Regions from separate parts of the Pseudomonas cerasi genome, predicted to be linked through region 1. Evidence: riboswitches for the same ligand, from Rfam matches in the RefSeq annotation. Region 1 holds a riboswitch; each other region holds the start of a gene.
What was found. A riboswitch is a leader RNA that binds a small molecule or an ion and turns the genes downstream of it on or off. The one in region 1 is predicted to bind cobalamin.
Positions count from the first base shown of each region.

Region 2: it holds a riboswitch for cobalamin, as region 1 does, so the genes downstream of both, cobO (cob(I)yrinic acid a,c-diamide adenosyltransferase) here and PI739_RS21060 (ABC transporter substrate-binding protein) in region 1, are expected to answer to the same signal.
Region 3: it holds a riboswitch for cobalamin, as region 1 does, so the genes downstream of both, cobW (cobalamin biosynthesis protein CobW) here and PI739_RS21060 (ABC transporter substrate-binding protein) in region 1, are expected to answer to the same signal.

Region 1 is NZ_JAQJVM010000003.1:1,249,199-1,253,637, forward strand. It holds gene PI739_RS21050 (phosphatase PAP2 family protein) at 1-541, opposite strand, end outside; gene pmrG (lipopolysaccharide core heptose(II)-phosphate phosphatase PmrG) at 508-1,203, opposite strand; cobalamin riboswitch at 1,520-1,718, shown strand; gene PI739_RS21060 (ABC transporter substrate-binding protein) at 1,849-2,862, shown strand; gene PI739_RS21065 (FecCD family ABC transporter permease) at 2,859-3,881, shown strand; gene PI739_RS21070 (ABC transporter ATP-binding protein) at 3,878-4,439, shown strand, end outside.
Region 2 is NZ_JAQJVM010000002.1:515,212-519,650, reverse strand. It holds gene PI739_RS11525 (PQQ-dependent sugar dehydrogenase) at 1-769, opposite strand, end outside; cobalamin riboswitch at 889-1,102, shown strand; gene cobO (cob(I)yrinic acid a,c-diamide adenosyltransferase) at 1,194-1,805, shown strand; gene PI739_RS11515 (cobyrinic acid a,c-diamide synthase CobB) at 1,831-3,126, shown strand; gene bluB (5,6-dimethylbenzimidazole synthase) at 3,123-3,773, shown strand; gene cbiB (adenosylcobinamide-phosphate synthase CbiB) at 3,770-4,439, shown strand, end outside.
Region 3 is NZ_JAQJVM010000003.1:1,121,552-1,125,990, reverse strand. It holds gene PI739_RS20580 (CbtA family protein) at 1-341, opposite strand, end outside; gene PI739_RS20575 (CbtB domain-containing protein) at 352-534, opposite strand; cobalamin riboswitch at 634-848, opposite strand; cobalamin riboswitch at 907-1,128, shown strand; gene cobW (cobalamin biosynthesis protein CobW) at 1,248-2,312, shown strand; gene cobN (cobaltochelatase subunit CobN) at 2,316-4,439, shown strand, end outside.

The DNA of each region.
Region 1 (4,439 bases):
GCAGCAGGTTGAAGTTCCTGAACCACTCGATGTGCGCCTGACTGCCACCGTACAAGGTAGTCTCGACAGGACAGTAAACGCTGGTATGGCTTTTCAGGTAATGGATCATAGCGGTGCTCAGCGCAAAGGCAACGATGACGAAAAAGAAGTCCAGCCGGTGCCTGCGTGCAAAGCGCAGGAAGGTGCCCAACCGAGAGCCCGTCAGCCGCCTCGCGAGGCGCGAATCATCATATTTTTCCAGCAACGGCCAGACAAAGGACAGCATCGCACCAATGATCGCCAGCTCTCCGGTCCAGTTCGGAAGGATCCGCGCCCATCTGTGCGTGATGTTCTCGAACAGATGGCTCTGGCCGATGGGAAACACCCCGGCCGTCGAATCGAAAAACAGGTCACTCAGTTGCCGGTCGATCGTGGTCAGGTCGAAGGTGACGAAGACCAGTAACGCGAAAAACACCGGTACACCCAGGTTGATGCCGTAGAACCGCAGCCTGGCGCTGGAAGATGTCGTCAATTGAATTGCTCGCTGTTGAGGTTTGCCCATTGCCCGGCATTCAGGGAGCCGAGGATTTTCGGCGGATGGCTGCCGTCTATTTTTACGAAAAACGCTTGGGCGTACTCACTGGAGCGCTCGCCGCCAGGTACGCCGACCTTGCGCTCGAACTGATCGATGCAGCCACTGTGGGTCACCAGCACCATGTTCTCGCCGCTGACCTTGTGGGCCTGCACCGCTTTCATGAAGCCGCTGTCACAGTCGTTGATCCAGTCCTGGCCAGCCACCGCGTGCCCGGCCAACAGTTGCGCAGTCTGTTGCGTGCGGGTCTTGGGGCTGGCGATAATGCGCGCGTGGTCCATACCCATTTTCTGCAACCCGGCGCCCACCGCCAGAGCGGCGTCGCGGCCGTTGGAGGTAATGCCGTCGGCGTCGCTCATGCACGGGTTGCTCGAGCGGTCACAGCGTTCGGCGTGGCGAATCATCACCACCACATTGCCTTGCCGCCAGTGCTCGCGAAGGCCGGAAACGCTCAGGTTGCTGCCGACCCCCAGGTCCACCACATGCACGCCTGAGAACGCCGAGTAGAACCATGCACAGATAGCCGTCAGCACGACGGCAACGGACATCGATACGATGTGCCGATGCAATTTGTAGCGCTGACTGGTGCCCGAACGGGGAAGTACATTCTTGTTGATTATCGTGTCGGTCAAGGGACCACTCCTGCCATGAACCTATGTGTGGCGTTGACCCAGGGAGTGCCCGAGGTCTGTGCCGCTCCCGTGCAGGCAAGATAGGTTCAGCATCGTCCCGATGCGGTGAAGAAGATGTGAAAAACGTGTTGTGGCCCAGCGCCATGTTTTTCACGCGAACGCTCTGGAATGGGCCTTTGCGGTTTTACGGACGTGAACATGAAGATAATTTAAGCGTTTTTCCCGAAAGTTCAGTGCCCATCGGGACGGTTTTGGACCCACAGACCGTGTGCTGCAGCAGCTGTGCGCAAAGGATTAGCCACTAAAACGCTTATCGTTTACCATGCCGCGCGTCGGTTTCCGAGAGGAACTAACAGGGAATTCGCACGCCTTTCTCACCAGGCGAAAAACGAAACTGCCCCCGCAACTGTAGGCACCGAGCCTGCTCCATGACTGCCACTGGATCGTGATCCGGGAAGGCCGGAGCCTGGCGATGACGTGTCAGTCAGGAGACCTGCCGACCCGCTTCAATCCACTAACCGGCGGGGTGTCCGGGAAGGACATCCGCACGCGTCGGCATTTCCTGTCGTGCCCGGTGATCATCCGGGGATGTGTTTCCTGATGTGCATTGCGCCCTGGCACCTGCTCCAACGGAGACCGCATTTCATGTCGCTGCCCCGCCTCGCCGCATTCGCTGCCAGCCTGACGCTGTCCACCCTGGCCCTCGCCGCCCCCACTCAGTACCCGCTGACCCTTGAAAACTGTGGCGCGACCCTGACCTTCCAGCATGCGCCGACCAAGGCTGTCACCATTGGCCAGGCCGGCACCGAAATGCTTTACGAACTGGGCCTGGGCGACAGACTGGTCGGCACTTCCCTGTGGTTCAACAATGTATTGCCACGCTTCAAGGCGCAGAACGACAAGGTCGAGCGCCTGGCCGACAACGAGCCCAGTTTCGAGGCAGTGATTGGCAAGCGACCGGAACTGGTGGCCGTGCAACTGGAGTGGATGGTCGGCAAACAGGGCGTGGTCGGCACCCGCGAGCAGTTCCATGACCTGAAGATACCCACCTACATCCTGCCGTCCGACTGCGAAGGCAAGGACAATCTGGTCGGTGCCGATGGCACACGCCTGGAGCCGTTCCGCATCGACACCATCTACAAGAGCATCGAGCAACTGGCGCAGATTTTCGATGTGCGGGATCGCGGCGACGCGCTGGTTGCCGACCTCAAGGCCCGCCTGAGCGCAGCGATCGCCAACGTCCGGCAGAACAAGGCCAATGACGTCTCGGCGCTGTTCTGGTTCTCCAGCTCCGACCTCGCCAGCGACCCTTTCGTGGCCGGCCGCAAAGGCATTCCGGACTTCATGCTCAACAGCCTGGGCATGCGCAATATCGTTCAGTCCGACGAGGAATGGCCGACTGTGGGCTGGGAAACCATCGCCAAAGCCAACCCGAGCATTCTGGTCATCGCGCGCATGGATCGCCGCCGCTTCCCGGCCGACGATTACCTGAAAAAAATCGAATTCCTCAAGACCGACCCGGTGACCCGCAACATGGACGCGGTCAAGCATGACCGGATCGTGATCATCGACGCCGAGGGCATGCAGGCGGGCCTGCGCCTGTTCACCGGGTTCGAGGAACTGGCTGACGCCGCCAACCGTTTCAACGCTGCCAAATGAGATTGCCGATAGCGTTGGTTCATGTGCTCTGGGTCTCGGCAGTGCTGGTGCTGGCGATCATGATCGGAGCCGCGATCGGCGAAACCTCGATCAGCCTGAACGTGGTTTTCCAGGTGCTGGCCAACAAACTCTGGGGCGCTGGCTATGTACTCGACCCTATAGACGAAGGCATCGTCTGGAACTACCGGCTGACCCGCGCCATTGTCGCGGCGGCCTGCGGGGCCGGGCTGGCGATCTGTGGTGTGGTGTTGCAATCGTTATTGCGCAACCCGCTGGCAGACCCGTATCTGCTGGGGATTTCCGCAGGGGCTTCGACCGGCGCGGTACTGGTCGCCATTCTGGGCTTTGGTGCAGGTGCGATCTCAATGTCGGCAGGCGCCTTTGTCGGGGCCGTGGCGGCGTTTTCGCTGGTCGCCCTGCTGGCGCATTCCTCACGCGGCACTACGGCAGCCGGGCAGATCATTCTGGCCGGGATCGCCGGGTCGCAACTGTTCAATGCCCTGACCTCGTTTCTGATCACCAAATCGGCAAGCTCCGAGCAGGCACGCGGCATCATGTTCTGGCTGCTGGGTAACCTCAGCGGTGTGCGCTGGCACTCGGTCTGGCTGGCTGTGCCGACAGTACTGGCAGGCCTGCTGGTGTGCCTCTGGCACCGGCGAGCGCTGGACGCGTTCACCTTCGGCAGCGACTCGGCGGCATCACTGGGGATCGCGGTACGGCGCGTGCAGATCATCCTGATCGCCAGCGCTGCGCTGGTCACCGCGGTGATGGTCTCGATTGTCGGCTCCATCGGCTTCGTCGGGCTGGTGATCCCGCACGCGGTGCGGATGCTGGTCGGTGTCCGGCACGCCCGGCTGGTGCCGTTGAGCGCCTTGAGCGGCGCACTGTTTCTGATCGCTGCCGATATCCTTTCGCGCACCCTGATCAAGGGGCAGGCGCTGCCGATCGGGGTGATTACCGCACTGATCGGCGCACCGGTCTTCGCTTTGATTCTTATCCGGGGCAACAGCACGCGATGAATGCCTTACCTCATCCGCTCAGTGCACCGGTACTCGGTTGTTCCGGTCTGGGTTATTCGGTACGTGGCGCAGCGCTGCTGCGCGATGTCGACCTGAGCATTGCCGCAGGTGAAACCCTGGCCGTGGTCGGTCCCAACGGCTCGGGCAAATCCACCCTGCTCAAGCTACTGGCCGGTATTCAGAAGCCGGTCAGCGGCTCGGTCAGCCTGGGCGGGCGAGCACTTGAGGCCTTGAGCCGCAGGGACGTGGCGCGCCTGCTGGCGGTGGTCGAGCAGCAGGCTGAAACCAGCGACGCCGTGACCGTGCTGGATGCCGTCGAACTGGGCCGCACGCCCTGGCTGTCGGCACTCGAGCCGTGGAGCTCCGAGGACGATGCAATCGTTCGCCAGGCGCTGCAGGATGTGGACATGCTGCACCTGAAAAAACGCGCCTGGCACACCTTGTCCGGTGGCGAGCGGCAACGTGTTCACATCGCCAGGGCGCTGGCGCAACGGCCGCAGATCCTTCTGCTGGACGAACCGACCAATCATCTGGACATCCAGCATCAACTGACCATCC
Region 2 (4,439 bases), on a different contig from region 1:
CGAAGATCCGGTGGTTGCCGGTGGCCGCGTCCACTTCCCAGATCGCCGCACGACCCTCTTCCTTGTCCATGCCGTTTTCGGCCACGTTGCTGTTGGAGCCCACGGTCACGTACAGCTTGCTGCCATCCTTGCTGGCGATGACATTCTTGGTCCAGTGGTGATTGAGCGTGCCGCCCGGCAGGTCGACCACCTTGGTCGCCTGCGCGCTGATCGAGGTCTGCCCTGATTCATACGGGAAGCTGATCAGGCGATCGGTATCGGCGACATACAGCTTGTTGCCCACCAGGGTCATGCCGAACGGCGAATTGAGGTTTTGCAGGAAAACCGTGCGCGTCTCTGCCACACCGTCCTTGTCTACGTCGCGCAGCAACGTGATGCGGTTGGCGCTGGGCACACCGGCACCGGCGCGGCCCATGACTTTTTCCATCACCCAGCCGCGAATGCCTTTGGAGTCATCCGGTTTGGCGGGCGAATTGGTTTCTGCGACCAGCACGTCACCGTTGGGCAACACATACAGCCAGCGCGGGTGGTCGAGGTTTTCGGCGAACGCAGCCACTTGTGTGCCCGGCGCGGCGACCGGCTTGGCGCCTTTTTCCCAGCCTACGGCAGGGGCGATGTTGACGGTCGGGATCAGCGTCTTGTTGGGCTCCGGCAGCTTGGGCGAGGGGCCTGTTCCATCCGAGACTTGCAGTCTCGAAGACTCGCCGCAGGCAGCGAGGCCGCCGGCGACCAGAAGCAACACTGCGTAGTGGGGGCTGAGTTTGAACATTGTCGATCTCCATTAACAAGGGCATGGTCCAGTAACTGATAGAGGCACCGCCAACCCGCTAGGTTCAATCACGTTCCGCGGCGACGGTGTCGATTGACGCTCCCGGTCCAACCCTCTACCCTTCGCGGTTTGTTTCAGGTGCTCTGCAATCCCCGATTGGCAGAGTGAAACAGGGAAGCCGGTGTGGGTCGACAGATCCGATCCCGGCGCTGCCCCCGCAACGGTAAATGAGTCAAGGCTGTGCCTGACGCCACTGTGTTTCGACATGGGAAGGCGCGCAGCCGGGGTGACCCGCTCATGAGCCCGGAGACCGGCCTGAATCACTCAATGACATCACGGAGGGTGATGTTCTGTGCAGGGCGTTGCCGTGCTGTCCAGTGCTGTCCTTCCGTCTGTTGTCGCCTGCCCCGAGCGGAGAACCCAGATGAACGAATCCCCCGAACGCGACGAACGCCATCTGGCGCGCATGCAGCGCAAGAAAGCCGTCATGGACGAGCGTATCGCCAGCTCGCCCAACGAGTGCGGCCTGCTGCTGGTATTGACCGGCAATGGCAAGGGCAAGAGCAGCTCGGCATTCGGCATGCTCGCCCGCGCCATGGGCCACGACATGCAGTGTGGTGTGGTGCAGTTCATCAAGGGCCGCAACAGCACGGGCGAAGAAATGTTTTTCCGCCGTTTCCCCGAGCAGGTGCGCTATCACGTAATGGGTGAGGGCTTCACCTGGGAAACCCAGGATCGCCAGCGCGACATCGCCGCCGCCGAAGCCGCCTGGGCCGTGTCTCAGGAAATGCTTCGCGATCCGGCCATTGGTCTGGTGGTGCTCGACGAACTGAACATCGCCCTCAAACATGGCTACCTCGACCTTGAACAAGTGCTCAGCGACCTGCAGGCACGTCCGCCGATGCAGCATGTATTGGTGACTGGCCGCGGTGCCAAAGCCGAATTGATCGACCTGGCCGATACCGTTTCCGAGATCGGCGTGGTCAAGCACGCGTTTCAGGCCGGTATTCGTGCGCAGAAAGGTATCGAGCTGTGAACCCTTCATCATTGAGCGCATTGCAATGAGAGCCCCGCGTGATTGTCCGGCGGTATTGATCGCTGCGCCTGCCTCCGGGCAAGGCAAAACCACGGTGACCGCTGCACTGGCACGCTTGCACCGCAACCAGGGGCGCAAGGTCCGGGTGTTCAAGTGCGGCCCGGACTTTCTTGACCCGATGATTCTTGAGCGGGCCAGTGGTGCGCCGGTCTATCAACTGGACATGTGGATGGTCGGTGCCGATGAAAGCCGTCGCCTGTTGTGGGAGGCGGCTGACGAGGCGGACCTGATTCTGATCGAAGGGGTCATGGGGCTGTTCGACGGCACGCCGTCGAGCGCCGACCTGTCCCGGCATTTTGGCGTGCCGGTACTCGGTGTGATCGACGGCACGGCCATGGCGCAGACGTTTGGCGCACTGGCGCTGGGCCTGGCGCGCTATCAGCCTGATCTGCCGTTCGCCGGCGTGCTGGCCAATCGCGTCGGCACGGTACGCCATGCGCAGTTGCTGGAGAACAGCCTGACCGAAGGCCTGCGCTGGTACGGCGCACTGTCCCGGGAAGTCGGCTTCGAATTGCCCAGCCGTCATCTGGGGTTGGTCCAGGCCAGTGAGCTCAATGATCTGGACGTGCGTCTGGACATGGCTGCTGCGGCGCTGGCCAGCACCTGTGAAGTGGCTTTGCCGCCGGCCGTGACCTTTACCGCGCCCGACCCGGTTCATGTCGAACCGCTGCTGCGCGGCGTACGCATTGCCATCGCACGCGATGAAGCCTTTGCCTTTCTGTATGGCGCGAGCCTGGAACTGCTGAGGAACATGGGCGCCGAGCTGAGTTTCTTCTCGCCGGTCCATGATCGCGAGCTTCCCGAGGCCGACAGCCTGTACCTGCCCGGTGGCTACCCGGAGCTGCACCACGTGGCGTTGGCCGCCAATGGCACAATGCAGGCTTCGATCAGGGCTCACCATATTGCCGGCAAGCCGATTCTTGCCGAGTGCGGCGGCATGCTCTATTTGCTCGAAGCCCTGACCGATGTCGAGGGCGTGCGCGCCGAACTGGTCGGCTTGCTGTCCGGTGAAGCGGTCATGCAGAAGCGTCTGGCGGCGCTGGCCTTGCAGGCCGTCGAGCTGCCCGAGGGCACGCTGCACGGCCATACCTATCACCACTCGCTGACCAGCACCGAGCTGCAGCCGATTGCGCGTGGCGTCAGCCCCAATGGCGGGCGCGGCGCAGAAGCGGTCTATCGTTTGGGTCGTCTGACCGCGTCCTACGTGCATTTCTATTTTCCTTCCTGCCCCCGGGCGATTGCGGCGCTGTTCAAACCATGACCGAGCAAGCGTTCAGCCCCGAAGAGCGGGCTGCGGTGTACCGCGCTATCGCCGAACGTCGCGACATGCGCCACTTCATCGGTGGTGCGGTCGCGCCCGAGCTATTGGCGCGCGTGCTCGAAGCTGCGCATCAGGCTCCCAGCGTCGGGCTGATGCAGCCGTGGCGCTTCATCCGCATCAGCGATCCGCTATTGCGCGGCAGGATGCAGGCGCAGGTAGAGGAGGAGCGTGTTCGTACCGCCGAGGCGCTGGGGGAGCGAACCGACGAGTTCATGAAGCTCAAGGTCGAAGGCATCAACGACTGCGCAGAAGTGCTGGTCGCCGCGCTGATGGAAGGGCGTGAGCAACACATTTTCGGGCGTCGCACCTTGCCCGAAATGGACATGGCATCGCTGTCCTGCGCGATCCAGAACCTGTGGCTGGCATCGCGTGCAGAAGGCCTGGGCATGGGCTGGGTGTCGCTGTTCGACCCCGAGGCATTGGCCGAACTGCTGGGCATGCCTGACGGCGCGAAGCCGCTGGCGATCATTTGCCTGGGGCCGGTCAAGGAATTCTATCCTGCGCCAATGCTGGTGATGGAAGGCTGGGCGCAGGCGCGTCCGCTGCACGAGCTGCTGTACGAGAATCAATGGGGAGTGAATCAATGAGTGTGGCGCTGTTGAGCGTCGCCGGGGTCGCGCTGGATGCGCTGCTCGGTGAGCCAAAACGATGGCATCCGCTGGTGGCGTTCGGCAACTTCGCCAATCGGGTCGAGCAGCGTTTCAACAGTGGCGGCCGTGGCTGGCGCAGTCACGGCGTTACCGCCTGGGTCATCACCGTTGTGCCGCTGACGCTGCTGGCCACGCTGCTGAGCTGGTTGCCTGGCGTGGGCTGGCTGTTCGAGATTCTGGCGCTGTATGGCGCGCTGGGCATGCGCAGTCTGGGCGAGCACGTTCAGCCGGTGGCGCAAGCGCTGCGCAGTGATGATCTGGTTGAAGCACGTCAGCGGGTCGGTTATCTGGTCAGTCGCCAGACCACTGAGCTGGACGCTACCGAAGTCGCCCGCGCAGCCACCGAGTCGGTGCTGGAGAACGGTAGCGATGCGGTGTTCGCAGCGTTATTCTGGTTTGTCGTGGCCGGTGCGCCCGGCGTGGTGCTGTACCGGCTGAGCAATACGCTGGACGCCATGTGGGGCTATCGCAACGAGCGCTTTGAGCGTTTTGGCTGGGCTGCGGCGAAGATCGACGATCTGCTCAACTATATTCCCGCACGTCTTGTGGCATTGACTTACGCCTTGTTGGGCAAGACCCGACTGGCGCTGCGTTGCTGGCGCA
Region 3 (4,439 bases), 130 kb from region 1:
GCCAGCCCCCACCATGCGCCTTGCACGGTGCGACCCGGTGCCCGCAGGGTGTAAAGCCCGGCAAGCATCAGCGCAAAGCCCACCGCGACCACCAGGTTGCCGCCGGTGGTGGACAGCACACGCTGCCAACCGTTTTCGGGCTCCCAGGCCGCTTCTTCATGGGCATGGCTGTGTTCGGCCAACGCGCCGTCCGTGTGCTGATGCAGTTGCTCGGCAGGCGCGTTTTCGTAGGTCTCGGCCTGCTGGATCAGCGGCACCACCCACAGGCTTTGCAGCAGGGTCAGCAGCAGGGCGGCGAGCAGGCCGGTGAAACCTGCGGTGTAGGCGATTCGCTTGAACATTGTGTGGCCCTCAATGGCAAGGAAAGGCAGCGCTGTGACGGGTGTCGTGTGCCGCGTTGTGCACGGCCGCGATGTGCGAGAAACCGGCGAAGTACACCAGGCAGGCGCCGAGAAGCGCAGCGCTGATGGCGGCTGTCAGGCGTTGAGTGCGTGTGGAGCTGGGCGCGGCGGCGTGGCTGCTGATGGTCGACATGGCGTTCCCTCTTGTTGGTAATCGGCAAGTGGGCAACGCGCAAAAGAGCCTGCCGGCAGATGCCGGAGGTTTCAACTGCGCCCGCCCACCGCGGGTTTGTCATTGCAAGCATATCGGGCCGGTCTCCGGGCTCGCGAGGGGCCAGGACGTCAGTGCGTCAAAGCCTGCAAGGTCACCTTCCCATGCCAGCGGCACAGTGGATCAGACCTACTCTCGCTTACCGTTGCGGGGGCAGCACCGGACTTGCTCGACAACGCGAGCGCACCGGTTTCCCGTTTCACCCCGTGAGGGGCACCCGAAACAAGGCGCACAGGAGAGCATGGGCGGCAGGGCAGCGTCAATCTGAACGATTGACCTGTCTGCAGTCACTGCGTAGCCTTGCTGACTCGAGGTTCTCCCTGGGTAAAACATCACCCAGTGGAGCTAAGACGGGAATGCGGTACAAGCCGCAGCTGCCCCCGCAACTGTAAACGGTCATGTTCATTGCACAGCCACTGCTGCGGCGGGAAGGCGCGATGAATGCGTGTCGGCGTTTCTCACTGCCTGCCGCACGCCGCCGTGAGCCAGGAGACCTGCCTCGAACGGGCCGCACATGCTGCGGCCCTGGAGAATTCTCACTACAACCGGGCGGGGTGATCCGGTGGCGATCCGATCTGCGTGTCCTGCATGCGGTTCTCGTCCTGTTTGCCCGCCGCATTGCCAAAGGGCACCTGATGAAAACACTGGCCAAGCTTCCCGTCACCATCGTCACCGGCTTCCTCGGCTCGGGCAAGACCACCCTGTTGCGGCACATGCTCGACAACGCCGAAGGGCGGCGCATTGCGGTCATCGTCAATGAGTTCGGCGAGCTGGGCATCGACGGAGAAATCCTCAAGCAGTGCACGATCGGCTGCACCGAAGAAGAAGCCAACGGCCGGGTGTACGAACTGGCCAACGGCTGCCTGTGCTGCACCGTGCAGGAAGAGTTCTTCCCGGTCATGCGCGAACTGGTCGCGCGCCGTGGTGATCTGGACCATATCCTGATCGAAACCTCGGGGCTGGCGCTGCCCAAGCCGCTGGTCCAGGCTTTTCAATGGCCGGAAATCCGCAACGCCTGCACGGTCGATGCGGTGATTACGGTGGTCGACAGCCCGGCGGTACTGGCTGGTACTTTCGCTGCCTTCCCTGATCAGGTCGATGCGCAGCGCAAACTTGATCCCAACCTGGACCACGAGTCGCCCCTGCACGAACTGTTTGCCGATCAACTGGCCAGCGCTGATCTGGTGATCCTCAACAAGGCCGACATGATCGACGCCGAAGGTCTGGCGACGGTGCGTGCCGAAGTTGCCGAAGAGTTGCCGCCTGCCGTCAAGGTGATCGAAGCCAGCAGTGGTCGCCTGCCGATCAGCGTGTTGCTGGGTGTCGGTGCCGAGTCCGAACTGCATATCGATGCGCGCAAGACCCACCATGATCACCACGACGATGACGATCATGATGACCACGATCACGACGCGTTCGATTCGATATCCCTGAAACTGCCGCAAGCTGACGAGAAAGTCCTGCTCGATGCACTGAATCAGTTGGTGGTGCAGCACGGCATTCTTCGTGTGAAGGGCTTCGCGGCCATTCCCGGCAAGCCGATGCGCCTGCTGATTCAAGGTGTCGGGACGCGTTTCGACAAGCACTTCGACCGCGCCTGGCGTGCCGATGAAGAGCGTGCCACACACTTGGTGCTGATTGGTCAGGAGCTGGATGCCGCAGCCCTGCAAGCGCAACTCAACGCTGCGATTGCCGGCTGACCCATGCATTTACTGAGAACCCAGCCCGGCGGTTTCGTACCTGACGACAATATTGCCGATCTGGGCCAGACCCCGGCCGAGCTGGTGATTCTCTGCAGCGGCGACTCCAGCCTGGCGCTGCTGGCCGAAGCTGCCCGGCAGCTCCCCGAAGACTACCCCAGCCTGCGTCTGGCCAACCCGATGCAGGTCCAGAATCACGCCTCTGTCGACCTGTACGTCGATGAAGTGCTGCGTCACGCAAAGGTCATCCTGATTTCTCTGCACGGCGGTATTGGCTACTGGCGCTACGGCGTCGAGCGGCTGATGGAGCTCGCGGCACGCGGCGTTCAGGTCATTCTGGTGCCGGGTGATGACCGCCCTGATCCAGAGCTGAGTGATTTGAGCACCGTGCCTGCCGTAGAGCGCGACCGACTCTGGCAGTTTTTGCGTCAGGGCGGCCTGCAAAACGCGCTGCAACTGTACAACTGCATGGCCAGTCGCTGGCTGGACCGCGATTATTCCTGGGTCGAGCCCGCGCCGTTGCCGCGCATGGCGATCTACCATCCGCGTTTGGCAAGCGCGCAGCTTGCCGATTGGCAGGCAGACTGGCTTGCCGAGCAGCCGGTGGTAGCGCTGCTGTTCTATCGCTCGCACCTGCAGGCCGCCAATACCGGTTTCATCGATGAGTTCTGTGTGCGCTTGCAGGCGCAAGGCATCAACCCGCTGCCCATAGCCGTGGCCAGCCTCAAGGAGCCCGGCTGTTTCACTCAGGTGGAGGACTGGCTGGATGAGGCTGAAACCGAGCTGATCCTCAATACCACCGGTTTTGCCCAGTCGAGTCCGGAAGCGCCGCATCTGCGGCCGTTTCGGCGCAACGTGCCGGTCATTCAGGCCATCTGCGCGCAGGACAACGAGCCTGCCTGGCAGGCCAGCGAACAGGGCCTTGGCGCTCGTGATCTGGCGATGCACATTGCCTTGCCGGAGCTGGACGGACGGATCATCAGCCGGCCGATCAGCTTCAAGGACCTGGCCTGGCGCAGTGAGCGCAGCCAGTCGGACGTGGTCTGCTACCGCGCCCAGCCGGACCGGATGGATTTCGTCGCGCAACTGGCGCGGCGCTGGATCGAGCTTGCGCGCCTGCCCAATGGCGAAAAGCGCGTGGCGCTGATCCTCGCCAACTACCCGACTCGCGACGGGCGGATCGGCAATGGTGTGGGGCTCGATACGCCTGCTGCGGCGCTGAATATCCTGCGCGCCATGCAGGCAGAGGGCTATCCGCTGGCGCCGTTGCCGGACACTGGCACTGAACTGATCCAGCAACTGCTCGGCGGCGTGACCAATGATCTGGACAGTATCGACCAACGCCCGTGTCACCAGAGCATGGCGCTGGAGGAATACCTGGCGGCGTTCAACGAACTGCCGCAGGAAAATCGCGACGCGGTGAACGCCCGTTGGGGCACGCCGGACACCGATCCGATGTTTCGCAGCGGCCGGATGATGATCGCCGGGCTGCGCTTTGGTCTCACCTTCATCGGGATTCAACCGGCACGGGGTTATCAGGTCGACCCGAGCGCGGTGTATCACGACCCGGATCTGGTTCCACCTCATGGCTATCTGGCGTTCTACTTCTGGCTACGCAAGGCCTACGGCGCGCACGCGGTGGTGCATGTCGGCAAGCACGGCAACCTCGAATGGCTGCCCGGCAAGGGTGTGGGGTTGTCGCGAACCTGCTGGCCGGACGCGGTGCTGGGCGCCATGCCGAACATCTATCCGTTCATCGTCAACGATCCGGGCGAGGGCGCACAGGCCAAGCGGCGCACTCAGGCGGTCATCATCGATCACTTGATGCCGCCGCTGACCCGCGCGGAGACCTACGGCCCGTTACGCAATCTGGAACTGCTCGCCGACGAATTCTACGAAGCGCAATTGCTCGATCCGCGCCGCGCGCGCGAGCTGCAGCGTGACATTCTCGAGCTGGTCCGTGAAACCCATATCGACCGCGAACTGGCGCTTGGCGAGAACCTCGACAGCGATGCCGACGCGGCGCTCTGGCTGCCACGGCTGGACACTTACCTGTGTGACCTGAAGGAATCGCAGATTCGCGATGGTCTGCATATCTTCGGTCAATCGCCGCAAGGTCGTCTGCGC